2 regions of the Pseudoalteromonas sp. Ps84H-4 genome follow, and region 2 is predicted to be linked to the other one. Evidence: predicted binding sites of a transcription regulator. Region 2 holds the regulator's gene; the other holds the start of a gene.
The links. The regulator sigma-54, encoded in region 2, starts transcription at its own class of promoters, with help from an activator protein. The targets are predictions, from matches to a motif close to GTTGGCACGNNNNTNGNNT.
Positions count from the first base shown of each region.

Region 1: the regulator sigma-54 is predicted to act here: its motif matches at 2,016-2,034, upstream of NH454_RS04480 (EF-hand domain-containing protein).

Region 1 covers NZ_JAMXSK010000002.1:439,380-442,831, forward strand. The annotation lists gene NH454_RS04460 (amidohydrolase) at 1-703, opposite strand, end outside; gene NH454_RS04465 (EF-hand domain-containing protein) at 795-1,028, opposite strand; gene NH454_RS04470 (EF-hand domain-containing protein) at 1,033-1,266, opposite strand; gene NH454_RS04475 (hypothetical protein) at 1,518-1,745, opposite strand; gene NH454_RS04480 (EF-hand domain-containing protein) at 1,755-1,934, opposite strand; gene NH454_RS04485 (HAMP domain-containing sensor histidine kinase) at 2,294-3,452, shown strand, end outside.
Region 2 covers NZ_JAMXSK010000019.1:88,571-92,022, forward strand. The annotation lists gene ptsN (PTS IIA-like nitrogen regulatory protein PtsN) at 1-373, opposite strand, end outside; gene hpf (ribosome hibernation promoting factor) at 377-664, opposite strand; gene NH454_RS16305 (RNA polymerase factor sigma-54) at 691-2,187, opposite strand; gene lptB (LPS export ABC transporter ATP-binding protein) at 2,305-3,030, opposite strand; gene lptA (lipopolysaccharide transport periplasmic protein LptA) at 3,027-3,452, opposite strand, start outside.

The DNA of each region.
Region 1 (3,452 bases), on a different contig from region 2:
AGGTGATCCCCAAACTTAGTAAATGCTCACCAGCATTGTCTAATGCTGTATTAATGCTGGCATGGCTTACTTTTGGTACATGCTTTGTAATAAGCGTTTCGGCTTTATCAATAAATACGCCTGATGGCTCACCTGAAGTCAGTTTGATGATTTCTCCCCCAGCAGGTGAATCGGTGGCTGCAGATATCCCAGCTAATTCTATTGCTTTTGAGTTAACCCAGACCGCATGGCCGTCAACCCGAGAAAGTACCACGGGTTTATCTTTTACATATTTGTCTAAATCAGCAGCGGTTGGAAACTGTCCGCCGGGCCATTGTTCTTGGTTCCAGCCGCGGCCAATGATCCAGCCTTGTTTATCTTTAGCAAATTCAGCCAGCATTTTGCCAACCTCATCTGCTGAACGGGTATTTCTGACATCAAGTTGAGACAGATTATTACCTAAACCAATCACATGACCATGAGCATCGACTAAACCAGGTAAAAGAGTGGCTTGTTTGCCATCAATAGTGGTAGCGTCAGGGAAGCTTTTTTTAATTGAGTCATCGCCAGTTTTTACGACTTTACCGTCTTTAAAAACCAGTGCTGAAAAGTGTTGGGTTTCACCTTGGTAGGTTGGTGTATAACCATTTACATTGTAGATAACTGTGGTGTTGGCAAAACAACTCAGTGAAGCTGTTGCCAGTAGGCTGATGATAAGTTTCATAATCTTTTAATTATTTTTTAATGTATGAAAACAGTATCAGAGTTGCAGTAAACTGCAACTCACAGAAGAAAATTTCGACTAAAAATAACGGCTATTTACTGGCATAAGCCTTGTATTCTGAGAGAGATAGCTTGTTATCTTTATTATTATCGTAATTACTAAACCGAGACCATAAAGCTGGATCTCGAGCAGATTCTGAGCGGCTCAAGAAGCCATCTTCATTACGGTCTAGTTGTTTAAATTTTTCACCAATACTATCTGCAGCGACACTGATTGTACTAAATACGCAACACATTGCGAGGCTGGCAAAGGTTAATTTTGACATTGCTTTAACTCTTATTTGTTAAGTAGTGTTTAAATTCAAGAAGCGATATTTGTTGATCTTTATTTTCATCCCACTGCGCCATATGCTTTTTTAAATGCGGTTGAGATGAAAGTTCTTCCAAAGATAAAAAGCCGTTTTTATCTTTATCTAGGTGATCAAAGCGCTGTTTTACATCCAATGCTAAGCTGTTGAAGCTTATAGTAATTAAGGTACATGAAGCAAGCCAGAAAATTCTCATAATTACTCTCCTTTATTAGGGCGCGCTGCCCTTCGGGTTCTTCCTAGGGGCGATTAACTCTTTGTTGCTCGATTTTTACTTAGCCCACTAGGTTACAAATCTCGCGCCGCGATTGAATCGTCCCTAAAGTGAACAAATTTTAATCCACAAAGGTCAACACGCTTTGGTAAAAGCGCTTGCCATAATTTAAGTCCCAAAATTTAAATCCGTTTACACATTCCCTCTGGGATTATGGCAAGCACTTTAAGCCGTTAAGGTTTGAATTTCTCAAACTCTTGTTCAGACAGAACTTGATCGCCGTTTTCATCCAGATCGGCAAATTGCTTAAGTAAGTTATCGTGTTTGGTTGCTTCAGTTAATGAAATTTCGCCATCGGTATTGGTATCAAATTTCGCAAAACGCACATCCATTTGCGATGCTAAAACGGTGGCACTTATAACTAAAAACATCAACGAGAATGCTGCAAAAAGTTGTTTCATCACACACTCCTAATTAATAAATGATTTAAACTCTGCAAATGAAATTTGACCATCTTGATTGCTATCAATTTGAGTGAAGTTTCCATGTAATAAAGCGTCTTCAGATGCTTCAGCATCACTCAAAAAACCATTGCTATCTTTATCTAATTCATTGAATGTATCTTTTAAATCAAATGCATTGCTGCTCATTGAAATTACACTCAACAGCACGGCTAGTGTGTAGGTCCTCGTTTTCATTTGGTGTCCTAATAAACTTATTTGTAAGTGCTAATACAATAACAGTGCCAACTTTTATTCTTCTTTTTTATCAATGATTTATGTTATTTTACTGTTGTTGGGTACGAAATAGTTACAGAGTAATGTGTCTTTTTTGCAACGTAATTATTGGTTTTTATTTTTTTATCTTAATTTTCATTGAGTTGTGTTGTTGCAAAATAGCAACGTTGCGCCTGATTTAGGCAGTAAGTTGTCTTTTTTCAGTTCGGATTCAGCGAGTGTCTAAGTTCATTCACGAATAATGAATGCCAGCGTTTCTTATGAGGGTAAGTATGCAAAGTAGCATAGTAATTAAGTGCAAACAGTGTTTAAGCTGGCGACCAAGCTTAATTGGTCAGTTTGTATGTAGTATTTTACTTTCCTTATTACCATTGTGTTTAGTGGTGATTTTGTTTTTAAACGCACTGAATAAACAGCTGGCTGTTACGCAAGAAATTGTGGGTGATAATGATGAAATCACAAAGGTATTTAACAATTTAAAGCAAGACTTAAATAGCCTTGAAAGAGCAACGCGGCAAAATTGGGTACTCAAGAGTGAATCTTTAGATACATTAATTGAAAATAAGTGGAGTTCATCAATTCAGCGTATTGATGAACTGATCTTTTTAAGTCCTACGGCTGATTATATTTTGCAGTGGCGTCAATTAGCTGAGGTACTGCAATTTGCACAGCAGCATCTTTTATTTGAACAAAAGCAAGATGGTGAGTTATTTGCCCCCGCAAGTAAGTTAATTAGTGAGCAAACCAATTGGCTTAGAGAGCAAAACGAATTACGTATAACTAAAAACCAGCAGCAATTAAAAGCATTGCAAACATCTTTTATTAACTGGTTAGTAGCACTTATTCCTTTGACTCTACTCGTAGGCGGAGGGTTTTTATGGCGGATCAGTGGTCGTCTACGAGAGCTAACGAGCGTGATTGATAAGCTAGGTCAAGGCCATTGGCAGCAAAAAATAAATGTCCGAGGCTCGTCTGAGTTAGTTGAACTTGGCAACAAACTTGAATGGGTTCAAGCGCAGCTACATATGCTTGAGCAGCAAAAAGATACATTTTTACGTCATGTAACTCATGAGTTAAAGACCCCACTTGCTTCAATGGTTGAAGGAACTGATCTATTAACAGATGAAATTGTTGGCCCTATTAATGATGAACAAAAAGCAGTCCTTGAGCTAATCACCCAAAGCATGGTGCGACTTAGAGCAATGATAGAAAGTTTACTTAGTTATAATGCGATTCGTACTAGTAAAGAGACAGTGACTGAGCTTAGTTTTGCCGCCATAAAAGATAAGATTGAGCGTCACTTTGAACATCGTCTAGTTGCACGTGAACAATCACTGTTATGGGTTGATGAGCTGCCTAAAAAAGCACTTTATATTTCAATTGAGTTACTAGAAATGATCTTGATCCAACTCACTTCTAATGCAATCAAGT
Region 2 (3,452 bases):
TTAGTCTATCAGCAATTGTCGATAAGGTCTTTAGGTGAAGTTGGCTGTCTCCATCTGGTACGATGAGTGCAACGAAAATATCCACAGGTCGGTTATCAATTGCGTCAAAATTGATTGGGGATTCACTCACTATGACAAATGCCTGTGGTTGCTCTGCACCACTCATGCGGCCATGTGGAATAGCAATGCCACGACCAATACCTGTACTGCCTAATTTTTCTCTATTGAGTAAGGCATCAAGGACGTCTTGTTGAGATAAATGAGGAAGCTGCTGGTGAGCCAGCTCGCTGATATATTCAAGGATTCTTTTTTTGCTATTAAAAAGGACCGCAGCTTTGCTGCAGTCCTGGTTAGTAAGTGAACTAAGTTTCATAATTTAGTGTCGAGCTAATTTCTCTTTGTGTTTAATGACTTGACGATCTAGTTTGTCGATTAGCGAGTCAATGGCTGCATACATATCTTGGTGTGCAGTTGAGGCAAAGAGCTCGCCTCCATTTACATGTAAAGTTGCTTCTGCTTTTTGGCTTAATTTTTCTACATCTAGAATGACATGTACATTATTAATGTGGTCAAAATGCCTTTCTAGTTTTGCAAACTTGCTGTTTACATAGTCTCTTAATGAATCAGTGATTTCTACATGACGACCAGTTAAATTTAGTTGCATAAGCATTTTCCTTCTATGTAAAACGTCTAAATCAAACTCTTACGCTGATTAGACGGAGGTATCGCTAGAGACTCTCGATATTTTGCAATTGTGCGTCTAGCTACTTTAATTCCTTGCTCAGCCAATATATCTGCAATTTTACTATCACTCAATGGCTTAGCTGAGTTTTCTGCAGCGATAAGCTTTTTGATCAAAGCGCGAATTGCTGTTGATGAACACTCACCACCGTTTTCTGTGCTGACATGGCTTGAGAAGAAATATTTCAACTCAAAAATCCCGCGAGGGGTGTGCATGTATTTTTGTGTTGTAACACGTGAAATTGTCGATTCATGCATTTCGACCATTTCTGCGACATCGTTCAGCACCATTGGTTTCATGGCTTCTGGGCCATGTTCAAAAAATGCTTGTTGTTGCTGTACGATACAATTGGTCACTTTTAAAAGTGTATCGTTACGGCTCTCTAAGCTTTTAATAAACCATTTAGCTTCTTGTAAATGAGAGCGAATAAACTGGCTATCGCTGCTCGATTTTACTGAGCGTGACATAGCTGCATATTGGCTATTCACTCTAATTTTTGGCATACAATCTGGGTTTAGTTCAACGACCCAACGACCTTTAACTTTTTTAACCGATACATCGGGTATAACGTACTCAGACTCTTCGCGAACTATGCTGTCTGCTGGCTTAGGGTTTAAGCTGTGGATCAGCGTCATTACTTCTTTTAGTTCGCTTTCTTTAAGCTTAGTCTTTTTCATCAAAGTGCGATAGTCGCGACTTGCTAATAATTCAATATGCTCAGATAAAACCATTTTAGTTTCAGCTAAATACGGCGTACTCGCATCGAATTGGCGAAGCTGGATACATAAGCACTCTTGTAAGCTACGGGCACCAATCCCTACTGGATCAAACAACTGTATTCTCTTTAAGACCGCTTCGACTTCATCTAGTTCGATTTCTTCTTCATCATTATTTTGATTAAAACTTTCGACTATGTCTTCGCAGCTAACAGTTAAAATACCTGAGTCATCAATTGCCTCTACGATGGCGACAGCGATCGCTTCATCGGTTGGGCTAAATGGCGTGAGTTGTAATTGCCACATAAGGTATTCATGGAGGGTTTCAGTCGATGCACCCTGATAAATTGACTCATCTTCTGGCATTGGACCTGATGATGTTGATGGGGCAGCACTCATGTACTCATCCCATGTCACATCCATGGCTAAATCGTCACTTACGGTGTCTTTGTTAAGGGCATCGCTGCTTTCTTGTTCGTACTCACTCGGCGCTTCTTCGGCCGATGCACTTAGCTGAGTATCATCAGATTCAGCTTTTTGCTCGTTCTTACCAATGTTTTCATCGTTGTAATCTGCTTCTTCCACTTCAAGCAGAGGGTTACTATCAAGTGCTTCTTGAATTTCTTGCTGGAGATCCAATGTACTAAGCTGCAGCAAGCGAATTGCTTGTTGCAGTTGTGGAGTCATTGTAAGTTGCTGGCCCATGCGCAGCTGTAATGATTGCCTCATGTATCCCTAACAATCCTTTTATGTGTTATCGACACCTGTGCAGTCACAGGTAAATATATATCGATTTATTGTCATTGTTATTTAGTTTAGCAGATGCGCTAGATGGTGGCTTATTGGTTATAGCCTGAATTGCTCACCTAGATACACATCGCGTACGGTTTGGTCAGCTAAAACATGCTCAGGTGTTCCTGATGCAATTAGCTCCCCATGAGAAACAATGTAGGCTTTTTCACAAACATCAAGGGTTTCTCTAACATTATGGTCAGTGATTAATACACCAATACCACGATTTTTTAAGTGTTCAATAATTTTCTTTATATCTAACACTGAAATAGGATCAACACCAGCAAAAGGCTCATCTAACAAGATAAATTTAGGGTTTGCGGCTAATGCCCGAGCAATTTCTACGCGACGACGCTCGCCCCCAGATAAGGCCATACCTTGACTATCACGAATATGCTGAATACTAAATTCATCAAGTAAGTTGTTGAGTGTTTCTTCTCGGCCTTGTTTATTTAAATCTTTACGCGTTTCTAAAATAGCCATTAGGTTTTGATAAACCGTTAACTTTCTAAAAATAGATGACTCTTGTGGTAGGTAACCAATCCCTAAACGTGCACGGCTATGCATTGGCAAAAGTGTAATATCATTATCATCAATGCTGATCTTGCCTTTATCGCTAGGTACTAAGCCAACAATCATATAGAAAGTGGTGGTTTTGCCTGCGCCATTTGGGCCAAGCAAACCAACGATACTGCCCGCTTCAACCTCAAGACCCACATTTTTGACAACTTGGCGGCCTTTATAGCTTTTTGCTAAAAGCTCTGCTTTTAATGTGCTCATGGTTGGCCTTTATCGTCTTGTTTGTTGTCAACAGGCACTAAGATTGTGTGTACACGGTCTGTTGAGTTTTCGTCTTTTTCTGCGCTAATTAGTTGTTGTGCCATATCATAAGTAATACTTTTCGCTGTTACTTTTTGGCCTGCTTGAGTTACTTCGGCTTCGCCATTTAAAGTTAAGAAGCGCTTGGCTACGTCGTAGCGAACTTCTTCTGCACTGGCGCTCATTACCGTGCCATCTGCTTGCTTTTCTTCAAAATAAGCAGGCTTACCTGTGGCGATAATTAACTCAACAGTACCTTCTGTATCACCACCATGGGCTTCAAGACGTTCGGCTGTGATCCGGCGGTTACCATGTATAATTTCGACATTGCCTTCAAATATACCAACGCCATCTTTTAGCTTACCAGTTTGACGATCTGAGCT